Regions from separate parts of the Amnibacterium sp. genome, predicted to be linked through region 2. Evidence: riboswitches for the same ligand, from Rfam matches in the RefSeq annotation. Region 2 holds a riboswitch; each other region holds the start of a gene.
The links. A riboswitch is a leader RNA that binds a small molecule or an ion and turns the genes downstream of it on or off. The one in region 2 is predicted to bind fluoride.

Region 1 (10,262 bases), on a different contig from region 2:
GGCTTCGCGCCCATGGCCCGGTCCGCGTCCTCCGCACCGATGAACACGGGGATGCCGAGCTCCTTCCTGACGCGTTCGGCGAAGCCGACGTGGTCGGTGTCGCCGTGCGTGAGCACGATCCCGCGGAGGTCGGTGAGCGCCCTGCCCATCGCGGTGAGCTCACGCCGCAGATCCCGGTAGTGACCGGGCAGTCCTGCGTCGATGAGGGTGATGCCGTCGTCCGTGACGACCAGGTGCGCGGCGACGAGGTCGTTGCCGAACCGGTGGAGACCGGGGGAGAGTTCCATGATGGCTAAGATAATTAGCCATGAACCCGATCGCAAGGAGGGGCTGATGCCGGCACCGGCGAGGACCGGACGGGAGCAGATCGTCGAGGCCGCGTCGATGCTGCTCGACGAGGGCGGCGCCGACGCCGTGACCATGCAGGCGGTCGCCGACCGCGTCGGCGTGCGGTCCCCGTCCCTCTACAAGCACGTGCGTCACCGCTCGGACCTGCTCGCGGCGGTCGTGCACGCCGCCGTCGACGAGGTGACGGACGGGCTCGCGGCGGTCCGGGTCGACGGCGACGCCCGGGCCTCGATCGTCGCGCAGGTGGACGCCATGCGCCGGTTCGCCCGCGCCAGGCCTCACGCCTACGCGCTGGTGATGGGGGCCGCGCCCGGCCAGCCGCGACCGACGCCGGAGGCCATGCGCGCGAGTCTCCGCTTCCTCCTCGCCGCGACCGGCGAGCTCGCCGGCGAGGCGCATGCGCTCGACGCCGCCCGGCTCGTCGTCGCGTGGGCGAACGGGTTCATCACCATGGAGCTCGCGGACGCGCTGCAGATGGGCGGCGACATCGACGAGGCATGGCGGTGGGGTCTCGCGCGGATCGTCGCGGCGATCGGCGGCTGATCACAGCCAGCGGCGCAGCTGTGCCCGCTCCTGATGACGGCGCTCCGCCTGACGGCCGATGCGGTCCGCGAGTCGGGGGTAGCGGTCCATCACCGCCTGCTGGCGTGCCAGCTGGTCGAGGCGCTGGTAGTAGCGGGCCGGGCTCATGCCCAGCCGGTGGAGGATCGCGTCGTTCTTGAGGCCGGTGCGGCGAGGGTGGGTGTCCTCGAACTCGAGCAGCCGGATGTCCGCGTGGGTCAGCATGCCGAAAGTGTGTTCGACCCCTCCGACATCGGTTCGGGACGCACTCGTCCTCCCTTCCCGGGCTGACAGGGGATGTCGCGACCCCGACCGGGCGCGGCGCCCGTCCCCGCCGGTTCGGCCGGTGCGCCGGATCCGCGCAGCGGGCGCCCGGCGCATCCCTACCCTGGAGGGATGAGCGTGACGGAGGGCGTGCGACCGGCGGTCCACGCCGGAGCCCTGACCGACGACGAGGTCGCGGCGATCCGCTCCGAGTTCCCGATCCTCGCCGAGCCGGGGCTCGTCTACCTCGACTCCGGCGCCACGAGCCAGAAGCCGCGTGCGGTCCTCGACGCCGAGCTGCGGTACCTGGAGCACGCGAACGCGGCTGTGCACCGGGGTGCGCACCTGCTCGGGTCGGAGGCGACCGACCGGTTCGAGGACGCGCGGGCGACCGTCGCCGCGTTCATCGGCGCGGCCGAGGACGAGATCGTCTGGACCTCGAGCGCGACCGCGGCGCTGAACACCGTCGCCTATGCGATCGGCAACGCCTCGGCCGGGCGTGGCGGCAGCGAGGCCGACCGCTTCCGGCTCCGGCAGGGCGACGAGATCGTCGTCACCGAGCTCGAGCACCACGCGAACCTCATCCCCTGGCAGGAGCTCGCGGCCCGCACCGGTGCGACGCTCAGGTGGATCCCCGTCGACGACGCGGGCGCGCTGCGGATGGACGAGGCGGCCAGGATCATCGGCCCCGCGACCCGGGTGCTGGCGTTCAGCCACGTGTCCAACGTGCTCGGAGCGGTGAACCCGGTCGAGGAGCTCGTGGCCCTCGCGCGGGCGGTCGGGGCCGTCACCGTGCTGGACGCCTGCCAGTCCGTTCCGCACCTGCCGGTCGACGTGGCGGCGCTGGGCGTGGACCTCGCGGCGTTCTCCGGCCACAAGATGCTCGGTCCGACGGGGATCGGCGTCCTGTACGGACGCCGCGCGGTGCTGGACGCCCTGCCGCCCTTCCTCACGGGCGGTTCCATGATCACCACGGTGACCATGGAGCACGCGGAGTACCTGCCCGCCCCGCAGCGGTTCGAAGCCGGCACGCAGCCCGTCTCCCAGGCCATCGGCCTCGGCGAGGCGGTGCGCTACCTGGAGAGGGTCGGCATGCCTCGGGTCGCCGCCCACGAGGCGGAGCTCGGCGCCCGGCTGGCCGCCGGACTCGCGGCGACCGACGGGGTGCGGCTCCTCGGACCGGCGCCGGGCGCGCCGCGCATCGGGCTCGCGGCCTTCGTCGTCGAGGGCGTGCACGCGCACGACGTCGGCCAGTTCCTCGACGACCGCGGCATCGAGGTCCGGGTCGGGCACCACTGCGCCCAGCCCCTCCACCGCCGGCTGGGGATCACCGCCTCCACCCGGGCCAGCGCGGCCGTGCACACGACGCGCGACGAGGTCGACGCGCTGCTCGAGGGCGTCCGCAACGCCGTCGCGTTCTTCGGGGTGCGGTCGTGAGCGGCGCGCTCGGCGGCCTGTACCAGGAGGTCATCCTCGACCTCGCCAGGCACCCGCACGGGAAGGGGCTGGAGGACGGGGCCGCCGCCTCCTCCCATCAGGTCAACCCGACGTGCGGGGACGAGATCACCCTGCAGCTCCACCTCGACGGTGAGCGCATCGACCGCATCCGGTGGGAGGGCGACGGCTGCGCGATCTCGCAGTCGTCGGCCTCGATCCTCGCGGACCTGGCGCCCGGGCTCACGCCCGAGGAGCTCGAGCTCCGGATCGACGCGTTCCGGACCGCGATGCGGTCCAAGGGGCGGATCGAGCCGGACGAGGACCTGCTCGGCGACGCGGTCGTGCTGGGCGGGGTCTCCCGCTACACCGCGCGCGTGAAGTGCGCGATGCTCGCATGGGTGGCCGCGGAGGACGCCCTCCGCCGCCGCTGACGTGCATTTCGAAGGGGTTTCTGCCTGGCGAAGCCGCGCAGAAACCCCTTCAAAATGAACAGAACACGGAGTGCATTTCGAAGGGGATTCTGCGCGGTCCGGCGTGCAGGATCCCCTTCAAAACGAACCGAGGGCGAGGCCGAGCGCGCCTGCGGCGACGGACAGGATCAGGACGCCGAGGCCGTAGGCCAGGGAGGCCGCGTACCGGCGCTGCCCGATGAGCCGGACCGTCTCCACGCTCGCGGTGCTGAACGTGGTGTACCCGCCGAGCAGCCCCGTGCCGAGGACGAGCAGCGCGGCCGCGGGCAGCCCGTGCGCAGCGAGCCCGGTGAGGAGGCCGAGCAGGAACGAGCCCGAGACGTTGATGATCGCGGTGCCCCAGGGCAGGCGCGCGCCGATGCGGTCGCGGAGCAGACCGTCCACGACGAAGCGGACGATGGCGCCGGCCCCGCCGGCGACGGCGAGCGGGAGCAGGAGCAGCGGGCTCACCGGCGCGCCCCGATCGCGATGCCGGCCCAGGACGCGACCGCACCGAGGAGCACCGAGCCGACCGCGTACGCGATGCCGATCCCGGCGTGGCCGCCCTGCAGCAGCAGCGCGGTCCCGATCGCGAGCGTGCTGTACGTGGTGAAGCCGCCGCAGAAGCCCGTGCCCGCGCCCAGCCGGACGAGGCGCCTGCCGCCCGCGTCGGGGCCGCCGCGCACGAGCCGCTCGAGCAGCAGCCCGAGCACGAACGCGCCGACCACGTTCACGACGACGATCGCGATCGGCAGGCCGCCGACGGCCGGGATCGCCACCGACACGCCCTCCCGGGCCGCGGTCCCGACGGCGCCGCCGAGACCGACGACGACGACCATGGCGGGCCGGAGGTGGACGGGGCGCGGTCGGGATTCGGTCATGCGGGCTCCGGATGTCGTCGAGGGACGGCAGGGGCCATCAGCATCTCCGCGGTTCCGGCGTCCATCCGCCGAGGCGAGCTCCATCGCCTCGATCAGGCTATCGGGCGGCTGGCAGGATCGTCGGATGCCACGGTTCGACGTCGTCGAGGCCACCATCGCCCGGGTCCGCACTGCGCTCGAGACCGGCCGGACGACCAGCGTCGAGCTCGTCACCGCGTCCCTGGCGCGCATCGAGGCGTACGACCGGGGCGGCATCCGGCTGAACGCCGTGGTGGTGCCGAACCCCGACGCGCTCGCCGAGGCCCGTGCGAGCGACGAACGGCGTTCGGCGGGCGCGACGCTCGGTCCGCTCGACGGCGTGCCGTACACCGCGAAGGACAGCTACGCGGTCCGCGGGCTGACGGTGGCCGCGGGGTCGCCGGCCTTCGCGGGGCTCGTCGCGCAGCGCGACGCGTTCACGATCGATCGGCTGCGGGCCGGCGGCGCGATCTGCCTGGGGCTGACGAACATGCCGCCGATGGCGAACGGCGGCATGCAGCGGGGCCTCTACGGGCGCGCGGAGAGCCCGTACCGCGCCGAGTGGCTCACCGCGGCGTTCGCCTCCGGCTCGTCGAACGGCTCCGGCACCGCGACCGCGGCGAGCTTCGCGGTGTTCGGCCTGGGGGAGGAGACGTGGTCGTCGGGCCGCGCGCCCGCATCGAACAACGGGCTCGTCGCGTACACGCCCTCGCGCGGGGTGATCTCCGTCCGGGGCAACTGGCCGCTCGTGCCGACCATGGACGTCGTCGTGCCGCACACCCGCTCGGTCGCGGATCTCCTCGAGGTGCTCGACGTGATCGTCGTGCCGGACGAGGAGCCGGTCGGTGACTTCTGGCGCATGCAGCCGTGGGTGGCGATCCCGCCGGTCGCGGCGCTGCGGCCACCCTCCTACCGGGAGCTCGCGGGCGCCGTCGGCCTCGGCGGCCTCCGGCTCGGCGTGCCGCGCCGGTACGTCGGGGCGGATCCGGGCATCCCCACCCGCCCATCGGTGCTCGAGCGCTGGCGGATCACCCGCGAGCGGCTGGAGGCGCACGGTGCGACGGTCGTCCCGATCGAGCTGTCCGCCGTGACCCGGTACGAGCAGGGCGTCCGCGGCGGTCAGGCAGGGCTCGTCGACCACGGGTTCGTGCCCGCGGACTACCTGGAGCGCGAGCTCTGGGACCTCTCGATCTGGAGCTGGGACCTGTTCCTCGCCGCGAACGGCGACCCCGCGCTGCACCGGCTGGCCGACGTGGACGGCCCGCGGATCTTCCCGCGGCCGGAGGGCGCCCTGCCGGACCGGTACGGCGACGCGGACCTCGACCTCGCCGAGTACGTGGAGCGCGCGAAGCAGGGGGTGCCGGACCTGCTCGGGATCCCGTCGATCCCGGAGGGGGTCCGCGGGCTGGAGCGGGCCCGCGCGGCCTGGCTCGATCCGGAGCTCGACGCGCTGGACCTCGACGCGGTCGTCTTCCCGGCGGTCGCCGACGTGGGGCCAGCGGACGCCGACGTGGACCCGGCCTCGGCCGACCTCGCGTGGCGCGACGGCACCTGGGTCGCCAACGGCAACCTCGTGATCCGGCACCTCGGCATCCCGACGGTCACGGTGCCGATGGGGCTGATGGCGGACATCGGCATGCCCATCGGGCTGACCATCGCGGGCCGGGCGTGGGACGACGCGCGGCTGCTGGCGATCGCGGCCGCGATGGAGTCGGCGGGCGTCAGCGAGCGCCACGCTCCGCCGCGCACCCCGCCGCTCTGATCGTCAGCCCGCCCTGAGGACCCGCGGCTGGAGGTGGATCGGGTCGGTGCGGTCGTCGTCGAGCGCGAGGTCGACCGCGAACCGGGCGAGGCCGCCCACCGCGCGCACGAGCCCGACGAACGCGGGCAGGGCCGGAGCCGGCTGGTCGGGAGCGACCAGCACCGACTGCTCGAAGGCCGCGAGGGCCTGTCGCAGCTCGCTCTCCGGGGTCCTCCGCGTCGCCTTCATGTCGACACGACGGTACGGATGCCCCGGGAACGGGGGGTGAACCCGGGTCGGCGTGTTCGCGAACCGGGCTCCCGGAACACGGAGCAGGGGACCCGGCGTACCGGATCCCCCGCTCGTGCACGGTGCTGCGGTCAGTCCCGCGGGACCTCGCCGCGCCAGGCGCCCGTCTCCGAACCGCTGCGCTCGATGAACTCCTTGAAGTGCTCGAGGTCCTTCTTCACGCTGCGGTCGTCGAACCCGAGCACCTGCCCGGCCTTCTCGACGGCGCCCTCCGGCGCCCAGTCGATCTGGACCGTGACCCGCGACGACGTGTCGGAGAGCTTGTGGAAGGTCACGACGCCCGCGTTCGTGGTGCCGTCCGTGCTCTTCCACGCGACGCGCTCGTCCGGGTGCTGCTCGGTGATCACCGCATCGAACTCGCGCTCGACCCCACCGACCTTGACCTTCCAGTGGTGGTGCGTGTCGTCGACCTGCCGGATCGACTCGACGAAGCTCAGGAACTCGGGGAAGGACTCGAACTGCGTCCACTGGTTGTACGCGGTGTCGACCGGGACGTCGACGTCGATGGTCTCGATGACCTGCGCCATGTGGTGCTCCTCTCGTGGCAACCCCACGACCGTACGGACGCCGCCTGGACGTCGTGAAGGAGCGCGCTGTACGTCCGATCCAAGTCCACTGTGGGCGTTCCGGCGGAGTGGGGTCAGCGGTGCCGCATCTCCCGGCCGGCCTGGATGGCGTCGGCCGCACGGACGAGCGCGAGGTGCGACAGCGCCTGCGGGGTGTTCCCCGCCTGCCTGCCCCCCTGCACGTCGTACTCCTCCGACAGCAGCCCGACGTCGTTCGCGAAGCCGCACAGCCGGTCCATGAGGGCGACGGCGTCGTCGTGCCTGCCGCTCACGGCGTACTGCTCGACGAGCCAGAAGCTGCACGCGAGGAACGGGTACTCGCCGGGCGTGAGCCCGTCGTCCGCGTGCTGCGTCCGGTACCGCATCACCAGGCCGTCCGGCATCAGGTCCTGCTCGATCGCCGCGACCGTGCCGAGCATCCGCGGATCGGTCGCCTTCACGTACCCGACCTGGGCCAGGATCAGCAGGGAGGCGTCCACCTCCTTCGACCCGTAGGTCTGCACGTAGGTGTTCCGCTCCTTGTCGAACCCGTGCTCCTCGATCTCCTGCTCGATGCGGCTCCGCAGCTCCTGCCAGCGCGCGACCGGGCCGTCCAGCCCGAAGCGCTCGTGCGCCTTGATCGCGCGGTCGAACGCGGCCCAGACCATCACGCGGGAGTGCGTGAAGTACTGCTCGGCGCCGCGCATCTCCCAGATCCCGCTGTCCTTGCGCTGCCAGTTCTGCTCGGTGAACTGCATCAGCGCCCGCTGCACCGGCCAGGCGTGCCGCACCTCGGGCACGCCCCGCTCGCGCGCCTCCTGCAGCGCCACCATCACCTCGCCGATCACGTCGGCCTGGAACTGGGTCACCGCGCCGTTGCCGATGCGGACGGGGGAGGAGCCCTCGTATCCGGGCAGGCTCGTCAGCTCCCGCTCCGCCAGGTCCCGCTCGCCTGCGAGCCCGTACATGATCTGCACGTCCGCCGGGTCGCCCGCGACGGCGCGGACCAGCCAGCGTCCCCAGGCCTGCGCCTCCTCCTGGTAGCCGTGGTTGATGAGCACGGAGAGGGTCAGGGAGGCGTCGCGCAGCCAGGTGTACCGGTAGTCCCAGTTGCGCTCGCCGCCGAACCGCTCGGGGAGGCTCGTGGTCGCGGCCGCCGCGATGCCGCCCGTGTCCTCGTGGGTGAGCGCGCGCAGCACGATGAGGGACCTGAGGACGAGCTCGTGATAGCGGCCCTGATGGGAGATGCCGCTCGTCCACCCGTCCCACCAGGCCTTCGACGAGTGCATGAGCCCGTCCACGTCGATCGGCTCCGGGGGCTCGCGGTACGACGGGTACCAGGTGAGCACGACGTCGACGGTCTCGCCCTCGGTCACCGTGAACGTGCCCGTGTGCGACTCGCCGTGCGCGTGGAGGCGCGGCCCCCGCACCACGACCGCGTCCGGCCCCGCCGTCGCGACGATGCCGTGCCCCGGCTCGCCCTGGAGCTGGTGGACCCACGGCACGGCCCTCGCGTAGTCGAACCGGATCCGCAGGTCCTGCCGCATCTCGACGCGCCCTCGCACGCCCGTCACCCGCCGGATGATGTCCGCGCTCCGGTTCCCGTGCGGCATGAAGTCGGTGACCTCGACCTCGCCGTCCGCGGTGCTCCAGCGGGTGACGAGCATGAACGTGTTCTCGATGTAGGAGCGCGTGGCGGCGGCGTCCTGCGCCTCCGGCGCGAGCAGCCAGCGGCCGTGCGTCTCGTCGCCCAGCAGCGCGCCGAACATGCTCGGCGAGTCGTACCGCGGGAAGCAGAGCCAGTCGATGCTGCCGTCCCTGCCGACGAGCGCCGCCGAGTGGCAGTCGCTGATCATCGCGTAGTCCTCGATCGGTAGGGGCATGACACCGATCCTGGCCGCCTCCGCCTGCACTTTTCCTTCTCCCGGCATCCGGGTGCCGCCGTCGGCATACTGGGCGGCGGTCGGCCCATCGGCCGGGGGAGGATGTCATGACGGCGAACGGTGATCGGGGTGCGGCGCGGCCGCTGATCGGGGTGACCGGGTCCCTGGAGCGCGCGGTGCAGGGGCAGTGGGACGTGCGGTACGGCCTGGTGCCCGAGACGTACCTGCTCGCGGTCGCCGAGGGCGGCGGCATGCCCGTCGTGCTGCCGCCGCAGGCCTTCGGGGCCGCGGACGTCGACCGGGTGCTCGACGCGATCGACGGCCTCGTCGTGTCCGGCGGCGCCGACGTCGAGCCGGCCCGCTACGGCGAGGCCGCCGACCCGCGGACCGATGCGCCGCAGCGCGACCGCGACGACTGGGAGCTCGCGCTGCTCCTCGGCGCCGTGGCGCGGCGGATGCCCGTGCTCGCGATCTGCCGCGGCGTGCAGGTGCTGAACGTCGCGCTCGGCGGGTCGCTCGTGCAGCACCTGCCGGACGTCTCGGATGAGCACCACGGCGGCGTGCCGGGCGGGTTCAGCCCGACGGACGTCCGCATCGTCGGCGGCACACTCGTGCGCGACGTGCTCGGCCCGGTCGGGGACCGTCTCACCGTCCCGTGCCACCACCACCAGGCGATCGACCGGCTCGCCGACGGGCTCGAGGTCGCTGCGCGCTCGGCCGGCGGCGTGATCGAGGCGGTGGAGCTGCCCTCGTGCCCGTTCGTCGTGGGCGTGCAGTGGCACCCCGAGCAGGACGAGGCCGACCGCCGGCTCTTCGCCGCGCTCGCCCGCGCGGCCTCCTGACGCCCTCGGGCGGCCAAGGAGCGCCGTCCAAGCCCTATGCGGCACGATGGGCGGCCGCAACGACGCGCTCATCGACGGGGGAGCGACGCGCCTCCCGGGGAAAGGAGCCACCGTGCAGCTCGCCGGCATCTGGGCGGACATCGTCGGCCCGTTCTGGACGCGCCTCGCCGCGTTCGTCCTCATCGGAGCGGTCATCGCGGTGATCGCCGCCGGGATCCTCGGCGCCGTCTTCCGCGTCGTCGGACGGCGGAGGGGGTGGCCGGACCGGGCGGTCGAGCGCCTCCGATGGCCGTTCCGGTGGCTGCTGCTCGCGATCGCCGTCTGGATCGCGGCGACGAGCGCGTTCGTCGGCAGCGGCCCGGCCGTCATCGGCTACAAGACGCCGGTCGACCGGACCCTGAACATCCTGGTCATCGCGCTCGCCGCCTGGTTCGTCGCGACCGTGGTCTCGCTCGTCGTCGATCTCACCCTCGCGCGCTACCGCACGGACGTGGCGGACAACCGGGTCGCCCGCCGGATCCGCACCCAGGTGCTCGTCATCCGGCGGGTCGCGGTCGCGGTCATCGTCATCATCGCGCTCGCGTCGAGCCTGCTGGTCTTCCCGGCGGCGCGGGCCGCTGGGGCGTCGCTGCTCGCCTCCGCCGGCGTGGTCTCGATCATCGCCGGCCTCGCCGCGCAGTCCACGCTCGGCAACGTGATCGCCGGCATGCAGCTCGCCTTCTCGGGCGCGATCCGGGTCGACGACGTCGTGATCGCCAACGGGGAGTGGGGCCGCATCGAGGAGATCACGCTCACCTACGTCGTGCTCCACGTGTGGGACGACCGGCGCCTCGTGCTGCCCTCCACGTACTTCACGACCACGCCGTTCGAGAACTGGACCCGCACCTCCAGCCAGCTCATGCAGGCGGTCGAGTTCGACCTCGACTGGCGGGTCGAGCCCGTCGCGATGCGCGAGGAGATGCACCGGATCCTCGCCCGCACGAA
Region 2 (10,262 bases):
CCGCCAGGACCGCGATGAGCATGTAGGCGACATAGGCGTCGAGACGGCCCGACTGCAGCCGCTTTGCCGCGCGGACGACGGCCTGAGCAGCGGGGATCAGCGGGCGGTAGAGGAACCGTTCGACCACATCGACCACATCGACCGTGTAGCCGAGTGAGACGCCGCCGACGCCCTGCTCCTGCTCGGCCTGCTCGCCGTGCAGCCGACGCACCTGATGCCTGGTCAGGAGCACGCCCGCGAGGACCTTCCGCACGGGGTTCACGAAGGCGAAGGAGGTGTAGCCGCGACCGTCTCGCACGCCCGGGGATCCCGAGGTCCATGCCGGCACCCGCCGCACCCGCAGGAGCCGGCCGCGGGAGACCACTGCCGCAGCAGCGCCGATGAGCAGCGTGTAGGCCGGTAGCACGATCCAGAGCAGCGACGGTGACAGGGCCGAGAACCCGCCGAACACCGGCTGCAGGATCCAGCCCTGCACCGCAGCAGAGGTCGTGGTTCCCACCAGGGGCCGGAGGCCGGCGGCGATGAGCCCCACCTCGAGCGGGGCGAGCATCGCCGCGCCCACGCAGCCCGCGGCGAGCAGGAGCATGCCCGCCCGACTGGCAGGGCTGCGCTCCGCGCTCGTCGACGCCATCTCTGTCCCGGCGGTCGGGCCGAACACGGTCAACCCGATGAGGCGGACGAAGGCGATGCTCGCGAAGCCGATCGTCAGCGCGGTCAGGGCGCCCCCCACGGCGATGGCGAGGTTCAGCCCGAGGACGTGCAGGCGGAACTCCTGCATCATCGACTCGAGCAGCAGCCACTCCGAGGCGAAGCCGGCGGTCAGCGGCACCCCCGCCAGGGTCAGGGCGCCCACCAGAAGCGCGGTGCCGGACCAGGGGACGCGGTGCACGACGGCGCGGAGCCGGTCGAGGTCGTCAGTGGCCGACGCGTCCTCGAGGCCCGCCACCGCGACGAAGAGGAGGCTCTTGCCCACGGCGTGCGTGCACACCTGCGCCGTCGCGGCGAGCAGACCCGCAGCGGTCAGACGCACGTCGTGCAGGGACGCACCGACGAGTGCCACGCCGTAGCCGCCGAGGATCAGGCCGGCGTTCTCGACGCTCGACCAGGCGACGAACGCGGGCAGTCGTCCGTTGACCGCTGCATGGCTGATACCGAGCAGTGCGGTGACGCCCGCGAGGACGAGAAGGAGCGCGGTCGACCACTGGGGCGGCGCGTGGAGCAGGTCCAGCGTGCGCCACATGCCGTAGAAGCCGGCGTTGACGGCGGATCCCGCGAGGATCGCGCGAACCGCGGGAGGGGCTGCAGCGTACGCGCGGGGCAGCCAGATGTGCACCGGCACGAGCCCGACCTTGACCGCGAAGGCGAACACCAGCAGGGCGTACGCGAGGTCGTGCGCGAGTCCGCGGGGCGCGGCGCTCATCGACTGCAGCGAGAAGCCGTGGGCCGGGTCCGCGACCAGGAGGCCGCCGAGCAGGAGTGCGACCCCGCTGAGCTTGCTGAACGCGGCGGCGAGCACGGACGCGCTGCCCCTGCCGGCGAGGCGGCGGTCGTATCCGACCGCGAGGTAGAACGCGAGACCGATGCCTTCCCAGCCCGCATAGAGCACGAACAGGTTCCCGGCGGTCACGACCAGCGCGGACGCGAGCAGGACCAGCGCCGCCGCTGCACCGGCTCGTCGTCGGCGCACTCGGGTGCGGGCCGCGCCCGCGAGCGCGGCGGGCGCAGCGACGCCGAACACGATCACGAGGAACAGTCCGCTCAGCTGGTCGACTCGGAAGGCGTCGACCCCGAGCGGGTCGCCGAGCGGCACCGGGGTGGCGGTCGGGCTCGCGAGGGCGATCGCGCCGTCGACGACCATCAGCACGCTGCCGACGGCGGAGGCGATCCAGGACCCGATCGTCCACGCGGTCGATCCGCGCGGGCCGTCGCTCGGGGCGGTGTCGGGCGCGGCGATCCATCCGAGCAGGACGGCGAGCAGCAGGGCTGCGAGGCCGAGCGCGAGGGTCATGACGCCGTCCCGACCCTGCCGAGGGCGAGCAGGATGCCGTGCAGGATCGCGAAGGGGGGCGGTGGTGAACCGGGCACCCAGACGTCCACGTCGAGCAGCGGGCCGACACCGTGGCCCTCGGTGTAGCCGCGGCCCATCAGACCGCCGCTGACCGCGTCGGTACCGCACGCGACCACGACGACCGGGTCGGGCATGGCCTCCCGCGTGCGCCGCAGCGCTGCGGTCATCCCGGCGGTCCCGATCCCGGTCACGAGCAGCAGATCGGCGTGACGGGGACTGGCCGTGAAGAAGATGCCGAGACGGTGGATGTCGTAGACCGGGTTCGTCAAGGCCTGCACCTCCCACTCCTCGCTGCCGTCCGACCCGGCGTCGACGTGCCGGATGTGCACCGAGCGGCGCAGCGCCCGCACCCGATCGGCGAGTCGACGCCGGACATCGGCGAGCTCCGCGGCGGAGTCGGGGCGTTCGGGGACGACGAGCGCGCTCCGCTCTGCCCGCGCGGTGGCCGACGGGCCACCGAGGCGGAAGACGGCCGGTGCGAGCTCGGCGCAGCGTCCGCAGAGGATGCAGCGGCCCCGGTCGACGCGGACCCCGTGCTCGACCTCGATCGCCCCGGTCGGGCAGGCTGCCGCGGTCGCCACGAGCAGGTCAGCCGGGGCGTCCGCGTGCTCGTCCACCTGCACGCCGGCCGGGAGCTCGTCGAAGTAGGCGTCCGACCGCCTCGGCCACCCGGTGGTGAGGACGCCGTTGCGCAAGCCGTGCGAAACCCAGCTCATCTACATCGCCACCCCGGCGTAGCTGAGCCCGAAGCTCGCCTCGATGAACGCGAAGTCGGTGAAGACGTCCGCGGGGAAGGCGTCGTGGAAGGCGACCAGGTTGGTCAGCGACGGCGTTCTGACGAAGCACCGCATGATCCGTGCCCCGACCACGGTCAGCGCGCAGAGCACCTCGCCGTGCGGTGCTTCCGCCCACCCGATCCCGGACCGCTCACCGGCCGGGTCCTCCGCCGCCCCGCGGAGCGCCGGCTCCGCGTCGCGGGCGAGTCGCGCGAGCGCGTCCAGCGCGAACTCGCCGGCCACCTCGATCTCGGCCCACCGCACCTCCATCCGGGCCTGGACGTCGCCGGCCTCCCGCACGCTCGGCCGGTTCGGCTTGGTGAGCCGGTCGTAGCCGTCGGTCGGCCGGTCCCATCGCGCATCGACCGGCACCCCGCTGCCCCGCGCGACAGGGCCGACCAGGGCCCAGGTGCGGGCGTAGTCCGTGCTCAGGCGGCCCGTGCCGCGGAGGCGGTCGAGGAAGGAGGGGGATCTGCCCGCGCGGCGGCCGTCGTCGGTGATGCGGGCGAGGATCGCTCCCAACCGGGTGGCCGCCTCGTGCGGCGGGACGCCGAGGTCGGCTGCGACCCCGCCGGGAACCACCACGCCCCGACCGAACCGGCTGCCGCACAGCTCCGATCGGAGCCGCAGCACGGCCTCCTTGTGCCAGCCGAACCGGCTCTGAGCGACGGCGAGACCGGCGGCCTCAGCGAGCCGCATGGCGACGTCGAGGTGGTTGGCGATCCGCTCGAGCTCCGCGTGGATCACGCGGATGAGCGCGGCGCGGGGCGGGACCACTGCGCCGGACACGGCCTCGACCGCGTGGCAGAACGCGAGCGCATGGGCGACCGAAGCGACCCCTTCGACCCGCTCCGCGACGAGGACGCCGTCCGCCGGCTGCAGGCCCTCGAACCGCTTCGCGACCCCCCGATGCTTGAAGTGCGGACGGATGTTCAGGTGGGGGACGTCCTCGCCGGGCGTCTCGAGGAGGAACTCGATGCTCTCGACCACCCCGGACCGGACCGGACCCACCGGCAGGACGAAGACGCCCCCTCCCGAGACGTCCACCGGGCCGTGCGCCTCCGCGGGACCCGCCCATCGGGAAAACGCCGCGCCGCCGGGACGGGGCGGCCCGGATGCGGACCGGGGGAGCAGCAGGGCGTCCAGCCGGGGGTGCCCGGCGGCCACGACGCCCGATAGGTCGTGCAGGGCCCGCTCCCACCAGAACGCCGGGGGGAGGTCCGGGGTCAGCGCCGGGTAGATCAGCCGCCCCGTGCCGTCGGGCAGGACGGTCACCGACTCCGAGCGCACGGTCTCGCCCGCGGCGAGGAGGGCGGTGACGCGACAGGCCGCCCCCTCCGCGGTGCCGAACAGACCGGCGAACCGCGCACCCGAGCCGACTGCTTCCAGCACGTGTGCCCTCCACTGCTCGACCGCCTCGTCCGGCGTCATCGCGATCCCCCGATCTGCGCCGCAGCGTGCTGGATCAGCACGGTCAGCGGCTCCGGCGGGTGCAGGCCGAGCACCAGCAGTGCGACGACGCCAGCGGCCGCGGGCACCACCATCCAGGCGCTCGGTTCGCCTCGGACCGCGTCGGACGGCGCCGAGGAGAACAGCATCCCCGTGGTCGAGCGGGTGAGCCCGACGAAGGCGAGCACGACGAGGACGACGAAGGCGCCGGAGATCCAGACGTTCCCGCTCGCCACACCGCCGGCCACGATCTCGAACTCGCTGCGGAAGATCCCGAACGGTGGCAGCGCCGCGAGCGCGAGCACGGCCACGAGGAAGAACGGTGCACTGAACGGCAGGAGATCGAGACCGCCTCGGATGCCCGACACGAGCTTCGTGCCGCTCTTGTGCACGAGGACGCCTGCACCCATGAACGCGGTCCCCTTCCCGGCAGCGTGGGCCAGCACGTGCAGCATCACGCCGCTGAGGGCGAGCGGGGTGCCGAACCCGACCCCGATGGCGAGGATGCCCATGTGCTCGACGCTCGAGTAGGCGAGCATCCGTTTGATGTGCTGCTGCCCGAACAGATAGAGCGCCGCGAGCAGCAGGGAGAGCAGGCCGAACACGAGCAGGAGCGTGCGCGGGAACGCCGGGCCGAGGGTCCGGATTGCGACCTGGAAGTACCGCACCACCGCGTAGAAGCTCGTCGCGAGGAGCGCTCCGGACAGCAGCGCGGACACCGGGGTGGGCGCCTCCGCGTGCGCGTCGGGCAGCCACGTGTGCACGGGGAACAGGCCGACCTTCGTCCCGAACCCGACCACCGCCAGCACGAACGCGAGCTCGACCGGCTGAGCCGGGAGCCGCCGTGCTGCGCCGATCAGCGGGTCGAACTCGAGGTCGAACGACGGGCCGAGCGCCTGGGCTCCGGCGTAGTAGAGCAGGATCGTCGCGAGCAGCGCGATGCCGAGCCCCGACGAGGCGATGAGGATGTACTTCCAGGCCGCCTCCGACGCGCCGTCGGTGCCGTCGATGGCGACGAGCAGTGCCGACACGACCGTCGTGATCTCGATCGCGACCCAGAGCAGCGCGAGACCGTTCACCGCCGGAGCGCAGATCATCGAGAACGCGAACGCGTTGATACCGATCGAGAACCGGCGGCTGTACCGATCGAACGGGTGCCCTCGCCCCTTCCCGTGGGCGGCCCGGCGGTCGTCGACGAAGTAGCCGATGCTGTAGATCGAGACGACGGCGTACAGGAACGTCGTGCCGAGCAGGAAGACCTCGGACACGGCGTCGAGGCGGAGCAGCGGGGGAGCGGTGAGCGGCGATCCGCTCACCACCGGGATGAGCGCGATCGTCACGACGAACGAGACCAGCGCGGCCACGACGGTCGCCGCCTGGTTCACGACCCTGGGCGCGAAGATGGACAGCACGGTGGCGCCCAGCGGGAAGACGAGCACGCACCAGAGCAGCGCGGCGTTCATCCGCGGAGCCGATCGAGGTGCACGGTGGACAACGACCTCGAGCGCGTGCTGTGCACGCGGATGAGGACCCCGAAGACGACCACTGCGACCAGCAGGTCGAAGAGGAACGCGACCTCGAGGATCAGGGGCAGGCGCGCCGCCACGACGAGGCTGGCCATCGACACCCCGTTCTCGAGGGAGAAGAACCCGATCGCCTGGCTGACGACGTCGCGGCGCAGGATGATCAGGACGAACGCGACCAGCACGACCGCGACCGAGATGCTGAGCGCCGTGGACGGCAGCACCGCGGACCGGATGTGCAACGTCCCCACGGTGAAGAACCCGAACGCCGCGACGACGATCGCGATCACGACCTCGGTCGCCACGCCGAGCGCGCCGCTTCCCGCGATCTCCGCCGACGTGCCGCGCAGCAGCCGGAGGATGACGAACGGCACGACGACGGCCTTCAGCAGGAACGAGACCGCGGCGAGCACATACAGCTCGGGCACGTCGTTCCCGAACGCGACCACTGCGGCGAGGACGCTCACGAAGAACGACTGCGCCGCGTACAGGTTCACCTGCGCCCGGTACAGGGCCGCGCGGAGCATGCCGAACTCGATCAGCAGCACGATCACCCCCAACGTCGTCGCGACACCGTCGAAGACGGACGGGGCAGCAGGCTGGGCTGCGAGGACCACGGGCATCAGCCGCCTCCGAGGTAGAGCGTGAAGATGGCGAGGACCGCGAGCAGGAACGCGGCTGCGACGAACTCCGTGATCTTGAAGAGCCGGAGCTTCGCGAAGGTGTTGTCGATCACGGCGACGACGACGCCCAGCGCGACCGCCTTCGCGACGAGCGCGACGATCGCCACCGCGACGAGCGCCGGACTCCCGTTCGAGGCGAGCCCCCAGGGCGCGATGAACACGTTGAGCAGGATCGTGTAGAGCACCAGCTGCTTCGCGGCCGAGCCCCACTTCAACAGCGCGAGCTGCGGCCCGGAGTGCTCGAAGGTGCGGGCCTCCTCGATCATCCCCAGCTCGATGGTGCCCGTGTGTGTCTCGACGGGGATCCGGCTGGTCTCGAACAGGATGACCATGAAGAGCGCGGCGGACGCGAGCAGGTGCGCCGGCCGCACGATCTGCTCCGGCCCGCTGGTGACCGTGGCGCCCAGCACGTACGGCAGATCCGTCCCGGTCAGCAACGCCACGGTGAAGACGACGAGGAGCGTGACCGGCTCCGTGATCGCGCCGAAGGTCTTCGACCGGCTGGCGCCGAGCTGCGCGTAGCCATCGCCGGTCTCCGCAGCCGCAGCCGCGCTGACGAAGCTCGCGAACGCCAGGACGATCCCGCCGCCGAGGATGTCACCCATGTCCCCGAGCGGGAGCGGGAACGTGGTCAGCACGGGGATGAGCAACGGGACCGTGAGATAGCAAGCGAAGCTCACGATGGGAGCCAGCAGGAACACCGGGCCGGCCGAACGGGGGGCGAGGGCCTCCTTCTGGAACAGCTTCGCGAGATCGAAGTACGGCTGGAGTACGCGGGGCCCACGGCGTCCCTGAAGCCGTGCCTCCACCCGCGCGACGACGCCGCTCAGCAGCGGCGATGCTCCGAGCACAGTGAGCACCTGCAGCGCCTGGACCACCCCTACCGGGAGGATCACGGCGTCACCCGGGCCCTGCGGACCGTCGGCGAGGCGCGAGCGAGCCGTACTGCTTCCACGCGCACTCCTGCCTGGGCGGCAGGGGCTATCAGCGTGAAGGGCGGTTCGGACGAGGTCCTGGCGAGCTCCATCGCCGGTCGTAGTAGACCATGGCGGTCCTGGACCCGTCAACGCAGCCGGTGCGGCGGACAGGGAGCGAGGCCCTTCCAGCGCGCGGCGCGGACGAAGCGTGCAGCGGGGCGACCGAGCAGCTGGGTGATCCCCACCGCGAGCCGCGTGTCCGTCGCGTACCAGGCGGTGCGAAGGACGGTGAGCTGCCTCGGGAGCAGCCGAAGCGGTCCGCCCACCGAGCCCACGTCACGCCCCGCCCGGCGCGAGCGGCATCAAGGCTCGGGGAGAGGAACGTGAACGGTCAGCCCAGTCGGCGGGTTTCGCACGCCAGGGGACGGAGACCCGCGGTCCTCGGGTCCCGTCAGCGACAGGGTCATCCCTGGGCGGAACGCCATCCCGCGCCCGTGGCTCAACGCGCATTCAGGTTGTGCGCGGCGTCGACCGCCATGCTGGGCCTGCGCACCAGCGCACGGTGGTGGGTCTCACCGTTCCCAACCTCGGCACCCGTCGACAACAGTCCCTACCCGGCGGCACACGCGTGCCTTCGAGGTGGGAGACGTTCACACGTGGAAGACGATCACGGCGCAGGTCTGTGCCGGAGCGATGCGTTCCAGCATCGCCGAGCCCTGGGCGGGAAGTACCCGGCCCTCGGCGGCGGCCCGGTCCTGGCGCCTTCCGCATCGCGCGTCCTCGACTCGCGACCTCCTCGACACGCCTGCTTTCGGAACGCGCATGCAGGTCGGTCGACGATCAGAGAGGTCGGTCAGTGATGGATACGGTTCGAAGCGTCGAGGTGCGGCTCATCTCGGGTTCTCTCGGTCCTGGTGACGATGCCGTGATCACGATCACGCTTCCCGACGGCGCCGACGGGCCGCCGTTGGTGATCGAGGATCCGACACCTGATCGGCGGGGCGCTTGGCGCCGCGTCTCGGCACCGCCTGACGGGATCGCGTACGTGCGGATCCCCCGCATCGCCGCTCCGTGAACCGGGGCGACCGTCCGATGCGGGGACGCCTATCGGTCGCGGTCGACGAGCCCAGGCCACTCCTCCCCGATGACGCGCACCAGCTCAGCGTCGACGAGGTGCGGCTGCTGTGGTCGTTCGTGCACGGCGACATCATGGACGGCTCGACGCGCGAGCGACTGCGCCGATCCTTCGGGCTCTGCCGCCGTCATGCCTGGGGGCACGCGGTCGTCGAGATCGAGCTGTGGGAGACCGGTTCGGGTCGCAGAGCAGGACATCAGCCTTTCGATGTCTCGGTCCTGCTCGAGGATCTCATCCAGGAGGCGCTCTCCGCGGTGAAGCCGGAACACCCCCGTCGGACCCTGCGCGCCTGGCGAGGGGACGACGCGTGCCCGATCTGTCGCGATCTGAGTGCGGACGGACGGCTCGGCCTCGGCTACGCGGGCTCCGACAGTGCCGCGCTGACCTCGGAAGCGAACGCGATGCGGTACACGCGGCGCTGGATGCGCGAGACCCGACCGCTCTGGAAAGACCTCGTCTGCCCGCAATGCGCTGCTCCCGCCAGGAACGCCGACAGCGAGGGGAAAGGCGGACTGTGCCGCCGGCACGCAGTGGGGCTCGGTCACGTGGACGAGTCGGTGCTCCGGGGCTCGAGCTTCGGTCTCTACGTGCTGCCCGAGCGGCTCCGTCGGCTCATCGCGTCCATGACCGAGGCAGGCCCTGCCAGCACGCCGGAGGAGGACGCGTCCTGGGTCGTCGCGCTGGGGTGGCTGGCCGGCTGGGACCTTCCGCTGGCGAGCGCTCCATGAGGGCGGGTTCGGACCACGGCTGCTCCTCCCGCAGCGTGGGCGGGGTCCTCCGCTACATCCAGGTCCCGAGGGCGTAGCCGCCGATAGCGAAAAGCACCGCGAGGACCCAGAGCCCGACCCCGTTCCCGACCGCGGCGGCCCACCGTCGTTCCTGGACGAGGCGGACGGTCTCGAAGCTCGCGGTGCTGAAGGTGGTGTAGCCACCCAGCAGCCCGGTGCCGAGCGCCAGGCTCCACAGCTGGGGCAGCGCGATCGTGACGGCGAGGGAGGTCAGCATCCCGAGCAGGAACGAGCCGGTCAGGTTGATGACGGCCGTGCCCCAGGGATAGCGGGTACCGAGCCACCCGCGGACGACGCCGTCCAGAACGAGGCGAGCCGCCGCGCCGACGCCGCCAGCGAGCGCGATGGCGAGTAGCAGGCCGGCGTTCATCGATCCCGCTCCCGTCTCGCGATCGTCGCCACGGCGATGCCGGCGAACGAGCAGACGAAGCCGAGCACCACGCTGACGACCCCGTAGAGCACCGCCTTCCACACCTCGCCCGCGAGGATGAACACCGCCGAAGCGGTGGCCAACGAGCTGTAGGTGGTGAACCCGCCGCAGAACCCCGTTCCGACCAGCAAGCGCAGCCGTTGCCGGATGCCTTCATCGGGGCCGCTCCGCGCGAGCGCCTCCAGCAGCAGGCCGAGCACGAACGCCCCGACGAGGTTCCCCACGAAGACGGCCACCGGGAACGCGGCGACGTCGGGGATCGCGAGCGAGAGCAGCTCGCGTGCGACGGTTCCTGCGGCACCGCCGAGCACGACGAGCAGCACGACCGAGGGTCGAAGATGCAGCGGCCGAGCACGGTGGCCGGGGTCCGCCACCTCCACATCGCTGTCGAGCGGCAGTGCCGTGCCGCTCGACAGCTCACGCCGTCGTGACCGGGGCCTCACTCCGGGCCGCTCCATGGGAGCGTCCCGTCGAGCACCGGGTTGAGGGGCAC
Region 3 (7,854 bases), on a different contig from region 2:
GCGACCGACGGCCGCTCCCTGACCGCCGCGACGGTGCTGGCGATCATCATCTACGCCGCGCACAACGCCTTCGGGGCGCTGGTCGCGTACGTCGGCGGCCGATGGATCGACCGGGTCGGGCCACGAATCGTCTTCGGCTGCGGGGCCCTGCTCTACGTCTTCGCCTATGCGGCGTTCGCCGCCTCGTTCCGCTCCTGGCTCTGGTTGCTGCTGGCGTTCATCGCCGCGGGCGCAGCGATCGGCCTCGCCGAGACGGCCGAATCGACGCTCGTGGCCCGAGTCGTGCCGGATGCCCTGCGCGGCAGCGGCTTCGGCTTCCTGGGTGGTGTGCAAGCGCTCGGCGATTTCGTCTCGACCGCGGTGGTGGGCCTCCTGTACGCGGCGGTCTCCCCGAGCGTCGGATTCCTCTATGCCGCTGCGTGGATGGTCCTGTCGCTCATAGCCCTTGGGGTGAGCCGTCGGCGGAGAATGGCCGGCTGACTCTGATCTCGGCGTTCGCTCGGCTCCGCAACCGCTGCAGATGTGCACTGTCCTTGGGTCAGCCCGCCGCGGTCGCGCCGACGGGATGTCGTGGGGGAGCCCGACGATCAGGTGTTCCCCCGCGTTCTCAGCGGAGTCTCCGAATTCGGGTGTCGACTTCCGCTTCGGGTTGCGGGCGACGGAGCAACGAGGCGACACCGAGCCCTGACTGGTGAGCGATCACACGGAGGCGGGCGTGAGCGATCGAGGGAGAACGCAGCAGGCCCCGTCCGAGCGCGGCCTGTTCGGCGGGAACGCCCTGCAGCTGCGGCGACGGAACGTGGACGCGAGCAGCGACTTGTCCGGGATGGCCGAAGCCGACCCCGGCAGCCGACCCACCTTGCTCGGAGAGCTGATCACGGAGGGCTTCGGCTCCATGGTGCTCGGGCTGTTCGGTCTCGGGGTCGTCGCGCAGGTCGTCGTCTCCAAGAACGGGCTCGGAGGGCATGACAGCATCTCGTGGGCGTGGGGCATCGGCGTGACCCTCGGCATCTTCGTCGCCGGTGCGACCACGGGCGCCCACCTCAATCCCGCAGTCACCCTCGCGGTGACGCTCTTCCGAGACTTCCCGGCGCGCAGGGCGCTCCCCTACATGACAGCGCAGGTGATCGGCTTCTTCATCGCCGCGCTGATCGTTCGGATCGACTACAGCAGCGGGCTCGACGCGGTCGACCCGCACCACACCCTGGCGACCCAGGGCGTCTTCTCCACACTGCCCGGCAACGGTGACGCGGCGCTCGACGTGAGCATCTGGCTCGCTCTGTTCGACCAGATCGTGGGCACCGCGATCCTGCTCTTCCTCGTCTTCGCGATCACCGAACCCGGCGCGGCCGGACCGTCGCCCGGCCTGACCGCGATCGCCGTGGGCCTGGTGGTGGTCGGGATCGGCATGGCGTTCGGCACCGATGCCGGTTACGCGATCAACCCGGCCCGCGACTTCGGACCCCGGCTACTCGAATGGCTCACCGGGTACGGGAGCGCGTGGGTCGATCAGACCGGCGAACCCTACTTCTGGGTACCGATCGTCGGCCCGTTCATCGGCGGGGCCATCGGCGGCGGCCTGTACAAGGCCACCGTGGCACGGGGCCTGCCGCTCTCCCCCGCGTCGTGAACGGCCTCCCAGCGGCGCACGGATGTGCGTGCGCTATACAGGCGGTGGCGATGGAGCTCGCCAGGACCTGACGTCCGAACCGCCGCGAGGCTGATAGCACCTGATCACGATCGGAGTGACAGGTGACCCTTGAGCACGCCTCGACGACGGCCATGCCAACGACTGCGGCGTTCGGTGATCTCCTCGCCCCCTCGGCGCGGCCGTCCTTCGCCGAGACCATCGATGTGGATTCGCTCCACGACCTGGCCCTCGACCAGGTCCTGGACTCGATGCAGCGGACGGTGACGGACCCGGCGGCGCTGGCCGACGTGTTCCGTCGCCCCCTGCACGACGTCGATGCGGTGCGGTATCGACAGGGCGTGTTCGCCGCGCTGGAGCACACGGGAGTGCGTTCCGCGGTCAGCAGGTTCGTCGACGCGTTGGTGGCGGTGCGCAGCGTGGAGCGCGACGCGGGGCGGAGTCGATATCCGCTGCAGCAGGCGCGCCTGCATCTCTCCGCCGTGCTCGGGTACTGCGAGGCGGTGCACGCGCTGGCGCAGGACCTGCTTGCGGCGCTGGACGCGGCGGAGGTCAAGTCCATCGGACTCCGCGGCTTCGCCGAGCACGCGGACCGGCTCCGGCAGTCGCCGCCGTTCCGGCGGCTCGAACAACGCGCTCGCGAGCTCGACGCTGACTGGGGATCGATCCTCTTCGCGCTGCTGATCCGTGACGGCACCCTGCACGTGGCGCCCTTCGACGACGAGGCCTCGCTCGAGGACGAGGTCGACCGCGTCTTCGAACGATTCCGGAGGGGGCAGGTCGAAGACCACCACAGCCGGCTCCGGCAGGACCAGACGCTCGACCACATCCAGGCCTGGATCCTCGACGCCGTCGGCGCGCTCAAGCCCGACGTCCTGCAACCGCTCATGGCCTGGTCGCAGGAGACCCCCGACTTCGTCGACGACGTGCTCGCCCGCAGCGTCGCGCAGTCGGAGTTCTACTTCGCGTACCTGGACCTCGTCGCTCCGCTGCGCGCCGCGGGCCTGCACCTCACCTGTCCGGACGTCTCGCTCGAGCACCGGCGTCTGGAGCTGCAGGACGTGTTCGATCTCCCCCTGGCCCGGGCGCGGGTGGCCGACGGCGCGCGCGTGGTGACGAACGATCTCGCGCTGCGGGACGGCGAGTCCGCCCTCGTCATCACCGGGCCGAACCAGGGCGGGAAGACGACCACAGCCCGGCTCATCGGCCAGGTGCACCATCTCGCCGCGCTCGGCTGCCCGGTGCCCGGTTCGTCGGCGCGACTGCGTCTCCCGGACCGGGTCATGACCTGCTTCGACCGGGCGGAGCGGTTGGAGACGCTCGAGGGGCGGATGGGGGAAGAGGTGCAGCGGATCCGCACGGTCCTGGACCGCGCCACAGCGAACACCGTCGTGATCCTCAACGAGGTCTTCTCCTCGACCGCGCTGCGGGACGCGACGGTGATCAACCGCGAGGTGCTCACCCGGCTGCTCGACGTGGGCGCCCTCACGGTCTGCGTCACGTTCATCGACGAGCTGTCCCGCCTCGATCCTGCGATCGTGAGCCTCGTCGCGGCGGTCGACCCGGACGACCCCGCGGTGCGGACCTTCAAGCTCGAGCGCCGGCGCGCGGACGGTCGCGCCTACGCGGAGGCCCTGGCGCACAAGCACGGACTCACCCGGGACCGACTGCGCGAGCGCATCGCCGGGGCGGAGGGGACCCGATGATCACCGTCCAGCTGCTCGCCGCGGACCGCGACCTCGATCTCGACGCGACCGTTCCTCCCGGGGTCGCCGACACCGAGCGCGACCTCGAGCTCCCGCGGCTCTGGGACGCCATGGCCGACGGCGACGACTTCCTCCGCGATGTCGCCCGAGCCGTCGTGCTGCACCCGCTCGGCTCCGCCCAGGAGGTCGGATACCGGCAGGACGCGCTCGCGGACTGCCTTCGAGCTCCCGAGCAGGTCGCAGAGCTCTACGACTTCGCCCTCCGCGCGCAACTGGCCGGACGGGACGACCTGCTCTTCGGCCTCGGCAGGACCAGCCCCGACGCGCTCCTGCGTCGATCGGTGCGCATCCTGCAGAAGCTGCTCCCCCTCCTCGCCGAGCTCCGGCAGTGGACCCAGGCGAACGCGACGACCTTCCCCTCCGCGGCGTTCCAGCGGTTCTTCCGCGGTCTCGCCGCCGACCTGCCGGACGAGTACCTCGCCGATCTCGAGCACCTCCTCCGTCGACTCGAACTCCGCCAGGGCCTCCTGCTCAGCGCAGCGATCGGTCCGCTCGGGGCGGTGACGGGCACGACGATCAGGACGCCGCGAGACGAGAACCGTCACCTGCTCTCGCGGGTGCCGCTCGCGCGTCCCGTCGCCTCGTACACGATCCCGGAGCGGGACCAGGCCGGATTCGATGCGCTGTCCGAGCTGGAGGACCGGGCACTGGACGGGATCGCCAACGCTGCCGCGCAGGCGCTGGACCACGTGCTGGGCTTCTTCGCGGCGGTTCGCCGCGAGGTCGCGTTCTTCCTCGGAGCGATCAACCTCACGAGGCGGCTTCGCGAGCTCAGCGTCGCGCAGGCGCGCCCGGAGGTCCAGGACGGCGGCCCGCTCGAGGCGCACGGACTCGTCGACCCCTGTCTTGCGCTGCGCGCCTCCACCGCCCCGGTGGGCAACGATCTCGCGCTGCCCGGCGACGCGCTCCTCGTGATCACCGGAGCGAACCGCGGAGGGAAGTCGACGTTCCTCCGCGCGCTGGGCGTCGCCCAGCTCATGGCGCAGGCCGGCTTGCCCACCGCCGCTGACTCGCTTCGGATCCCGTGCGTCGGAGCCGTGCTGACGCACTGGAGCCGGGAGGAGGACGACGCCCTCGAGCATGGCAAGCTCGATGAGGAGCTCGACCGCATGGCCCGTCTCGCCGAGCAGCTGCGACCGGGCGACCTGCTTCTGTCTAATGAGTCCTTCTCCTCCACGAACGAGAGCGAAGGGTCCGACATCGGGGAACAGGTGATGACCGCGCTGCTCGACGCCGGCGTCCAGGTCCGGCTGGTGACGCACCTGTTCGATCTCGCCTCTCGGCTCCGCGCGGACCGGCCGGACGCGGTCTTCCTCCGCGCGCCCCGCTCCGTCGACGGCGAGGCGACGTTCCGCCTCGAGCGCGGCGACCCGCGGCCGACGAGCTTCGGCGTCGACCTGTTCGATCGGACGTTCGGCACCCACCTCGCGGAGCGGCCCGCTGCATCCGCGGCACCGTCGTGACACCCGGGACGCTCGTCCTCCTCCGCCACGGAGAGAGCACCGGCAACCGGGACCGGATCTTCACGGGCATGCTCGACGTGCCCCTCACGGAGCGCGGACGAATCGAGGGGCGGCGCGCCGGCGAGCTGCTCCGCGCCGCCGGGATCGACCCGGACCTCATCCTCACCTCCGCGATGCGGCGCGCGCGGGAGACCGTCGACGCACTGGGGGGCACCCACCCGACGCCCGTCGTCGATGCGCGGTTGAACGAGCGGAACTACGGGGCGCTCACCGGTCGCACGAAGCAGGAGGTGCGGGAGGCCGAGGGTGAGGCCCGGTTCCTCCAGTGGCGGCGTTCGTACGCCGTCGCCCCGCCTCCGATGACCGCGGGGCAGCGCGCGGCGCTGCTCCCGCGCAGCGCGCCCGGCTCCGCGGAGCTCGGCCTGACCAAGTCCCTGCACGACGTCGTCGACCGCGTCGCGCGGCTCGTGGACGAGCCGCTGCGTCCGCTCCTGGCAGCCGGGCGGTGCGTCCTGGTGGTCGCGCACGGGAACTCCCTCCGGGCGCTCTGCATGATCCTCGACCGGCTCAGCCCGTCCGCCGTGGCCGCCCTGAACCTGCCGACCGGGTTCCCCCTGCAGTACCGGCTCGACGACGACCTCCGACCGCTCATCCCGGGCGGCACGTACCTCGCCCCCGCCGCCGCCGCACTGGCCGCGGAACGCATCCGACAAGAAGGTGGCACATGACCGACACGAACCCGATCCGCATCGATTCCGCGACCGCACGACCGATCCTGGACTCCCGTGGCTGGCCGACCATCGAGGTGACGCTGACCGCCGGGACCGCCGACGCGACGGCGTCCGCCCCGGCCGGGGCGTCCACCGGCGAGCACGAGGCCGTCGAGCTGCGGGACGGCGGCGAGCTATGGAGCGGCCGCGGCGTCGATCACGCGGTCCGCATGACGCAGACCGAGGTCGGCGACCTGCTCACCTCCAGGGACTGGGTGACCCTGCCCGAGCTCGACACCGCGCTCACCACCCTCGACGGCACGGAGAACCTGGCGCGCATCGGGGCGAACACCGCGGTGGCCGTGTCGATCGCGGCCACGCGGCTCTTCGCCCACAGCGCCCAGCTGCCCCTGCACGCCTGGATCGCGCAGCAGAGCGGGGCACGACCGGTGATCCCGGTCCCCCACTTCAACGTCCTGAACGGCGGCGCGCACGCAGCGAACGACCTCGCTTTCCAGGAGTTCATGATCGCGCCCGTCGGCGCCGCCGACATCGCCGCAGCGGTGGAGTCCGGCGCTGCCGTCTACCACGCGCTCGCGGCTCTCATCCGCCACCGCTACGCCAGCACCGGCCTCGGCGACGAGGGTGGATTCGCACCGCCGCTCTCGGACCCTCGAGAAGCGCTCGACCTGCTCGTCGAGGCGATTCAGCAGGCCGGACACCGCGCCGCGCTCGACGACATCGCGATCGCCCTCGATCCCGCGGCCAACGGCTTCTCCACCGGCCCCGGCCGGTACACCTTCTCCGGTCGCGAGCTCGACCGCGAGACGCTGGTCGCCTACTACCGCGACCTCGTCGCCACCTACCCGATCCGGAGCATCGAGGACGGCTTCGCCGAGGACGACCACGAGGGGTGGGGCCTCCTCTTCCAGGCCCTCGGCGACGACCTCGAGCTCGTGGGCGACGACCTGTACGTGACCGACGCGGCGCGGATCGCCGACGGCGCCCGCGCCGGGCTGTCGAACGCCGCGCTCATCAAACCGAACCAGATCGGCACCGTCTCCCGAACGCTCGCGGCCATCGCCACCGCGCGGTCCAACGGGATGCAGGCGATGGCATCGCACCGGTCCGGCGAGACGCTCGACCCCTTCATCGCCGACCTTGCGGTCGGCACCGGGATCGGTCGGATCAAATCGGGCGCACCCGCACGCGGCGAACGGGTCGCCAAGTACAACCGACTCACCCGACTCGCCGCCGCCGACCCCACGCTCGGCTTCGGCCTCGCCCCCGCCTGAACCCACCGCTGCACGAGGAGACCCGCACATGAACGAAGCCGTGCTCGACGTCACCATCGAGATCCCGGCAGGGGGAAGGAACAAGTACGAGATCGACCATCGCACGGGTCGGGTCCGGCTCGACCGCACCCTGTTCACCGCCATGACCTACCCGGCCGACTACGGCTACATCGAAGGCACCCTCGGCAAGGACGGCGACCCCCTCGATGCACTGGTCCTGCTCGACGAGCCCGTCTTCCCGGGGGTCGGGGTCGATGCGCGACCCGTCGGCGTGCTGGACATGAGCGACGAGAACGGGCAGGACGACAAGATCATCGCCGTCCCCGCGCACGATCCCCGGTGGGCGTCGGTGCGGGACGTGGAGGACGTACCCGAGCTGACGCTCGCCCGCATCCGGCACTTCTTCACCCACTACAAGGAGCTCGAACCGGGCAAGACCGTCGAGGTCCACGGCTTCCGCGGTCGGGCCGCCGCCGCGGCCATCGTCGCCGAAGCCATGCATGCGCACCGTGCGACGCAGCAGTACGAGAGTTGAGCCGATGCCCATCCGACGCCTCGTGCTCGATGTCGACAAGGTCGTGCGCCACCCGGACATGGTGACGCTCGCCCGCGCCATGGAGTCCGTCCCCGGGGTGCAAGCGGTCAATATCACCGTCAACGAGATCGACGTCGAAACGATCGGCACCATCGTCACCGTCGTCGGCGACGACATCGACTCCGAGCGGCTCTTCACCGCGATCTCGAACGAGGGCGCCGTACTGCACAGCATCGACGAGGTCGTGGTCGGCGACCAGCTCCTCGATCCCGTCCCACGGCGGCGATGAGCGCGAGGTCCCGCCTCCCCCTGCTTCCCCTCGCACTCGGTATCACCGACGGCATCCTGAACGCTCTCACCCTCGGCGCCGGCGCGGTGCTCCGCGGCGCCGGGGGCATCGACTTCGGTCTGGCGCTCCGCGTCGGTGTCGCCGCGCT

Region 1: another riboswitch for fluoride. It lies ahead of ACTHLI_RS05360 (fluoride efflux transporter FluC); the one in region 2 lies ahead of ACTHLI_RS09700 (respiratory chain complex I subunit 1 family protein).
Region 3: another riboswitch for fluoride. It lies ahead of ACTHLI_RS11720 (MutS-related protein); the one in region 2 lies ahead of ACTHLI_RS09700 (respiratory chain complex I subunit 1 family protein).

Annotation. Positions count from the first base shown of each region.
Region 1 covers NZ_JBQCGC010000036.1:22,120-32,381, reverse strand. Annotated here, with positions in the region: gene ACTHLI_RS05390 (MBL fold metallo-hydrolase) at 1-287, opposite strand, end outside; gene ACTHLI_RS05385 (TetR/AcrR family transcriptional regulator) at 334-891, shown strand; gene ACTHLI_RS05380 (DUF3263 domain-containing protein) at 892-1,134, opposite strand; gene ACTHLI_RS05375 (aminotransferase class V-fold PLP-dependent enzyme) at 1,306-2,610, shown strand; gene sufU (Fe-S cluster assembly sulfur transfer protein SufU) at 2,607-3,041, shown strand; gene ACTHLI_RS05365 (fluoride efflux transporter FluC) at 3,159-3,530, opposite strand; gene ACTHLI_RS05360 (fluoride efflux transporter FluC) at 3,527-3,940, opposite strand; fluoride riboswitch at 3,962-4,037, opposite strand; gene ACTHLI_RS05355 (amidase) at 4,065-5,720, shown strand; gene ACTHLI_RS05350 (hypothetical protein) at 5,724-5,948, opposite strand; gene ACTHLI_RS05345 (SRPBCC family protein) at 6,080-6,535, opposite strand; gene ACTHLI_RS05340 (glycoside hydrolase family 15 protein) at 6,649-8,436, opposite strand; gene ACTHLI_RS05335 (gamma-glutamyl-gamma-aminobutyrate hydrolase family protein) at 8,544-9,278, shown strand; gene ACTHLI_RS05330 (mechanosensitive ion channel family protein) at 9,325-10,262, shown strand, end outside.
Region 2 covers NZ_JBQCGC010000069.1:2,061-12,322, reverse strand. Annotated here, with positions in the region: gene ACTHLI_RS09725 (proton-conducting transporter transmembrane domain-containing protein) at 1-2,008, opposite strand, end outside; gene ACTHLI_RS09720 (ferredoxin) at 2,005-2,784, opposite strand; gene ACTHLI_RS09715 (hydrogenase large subunit) at 2,785-4,236, opposite strand; gene ACTHLI_RS09710 (proton-conducting transporter transmembrane domain-containing protein) at 4,272-5,756, opposite strand; gene ACTHLI_RS09705 (hypothetical protein) at 5,753-6,439, opposite strand; gene ACTHLI_RS09700 (respiratory chain complex I subunit 1 family protein) at 6,439-7,395, opposite strand; fluoride riboswitch at 7,468-7,539, opposite strand; gene ACTHLI_RS09695 (hypothetical protein) at 8,509-9,279, shown strand; gene ACTHLI_RS09690 (fluoride efflux transporter FluC) at 9,332-9,709, opposite strand; gene ACTHLI_RS09685 (fluoride efflux transporter FluC) at 9,706-10,143, opposite strand; gene ACTHLI_RS09680 (universal stress protein) at 10,209-10,262, opposite strand, start outside.
Region 3 covers NZ_JBQCGC010000081.1:201-8,054, reverse strand. Annotated here, with positions in the region: gene ACTHLI_RS11730 (MFS transporter) at 1-480, shown strand, start outside; gene ACTHLI_RS11725 (MIP/aquaporin family protein) at 716-1,630, shown strand; fluoride riboswitch at 1,668-1,740, shown strand; gene ACTHLI_RS11720 (MutS-related protein) at 1,783-3,354, shown strand; gene ACTHLI_RS11715 (MutS-related protein) at 3,351-4,877, shown strand; gene ACTHLI_RS11710 (2,3-bisphosphoglycerate-dependent phosphoglycerate mutase) at 4,874-5,605, shown strand; gene eno (phosphopyruvate hydratase) at 5,602-6,882, shown strand; gene ACTHLI_RS11700 (inorganic diphosphatase) at 6,911-7,417, shown strand; gene ACTHLI_RS11695 (DUF211 domain-containing protein) at 7,422-7,706, shown strand; partial or broken gene ACTHLI_RS11690 (hypothetical protein) at 7,703-7,854, shown strand, end outside.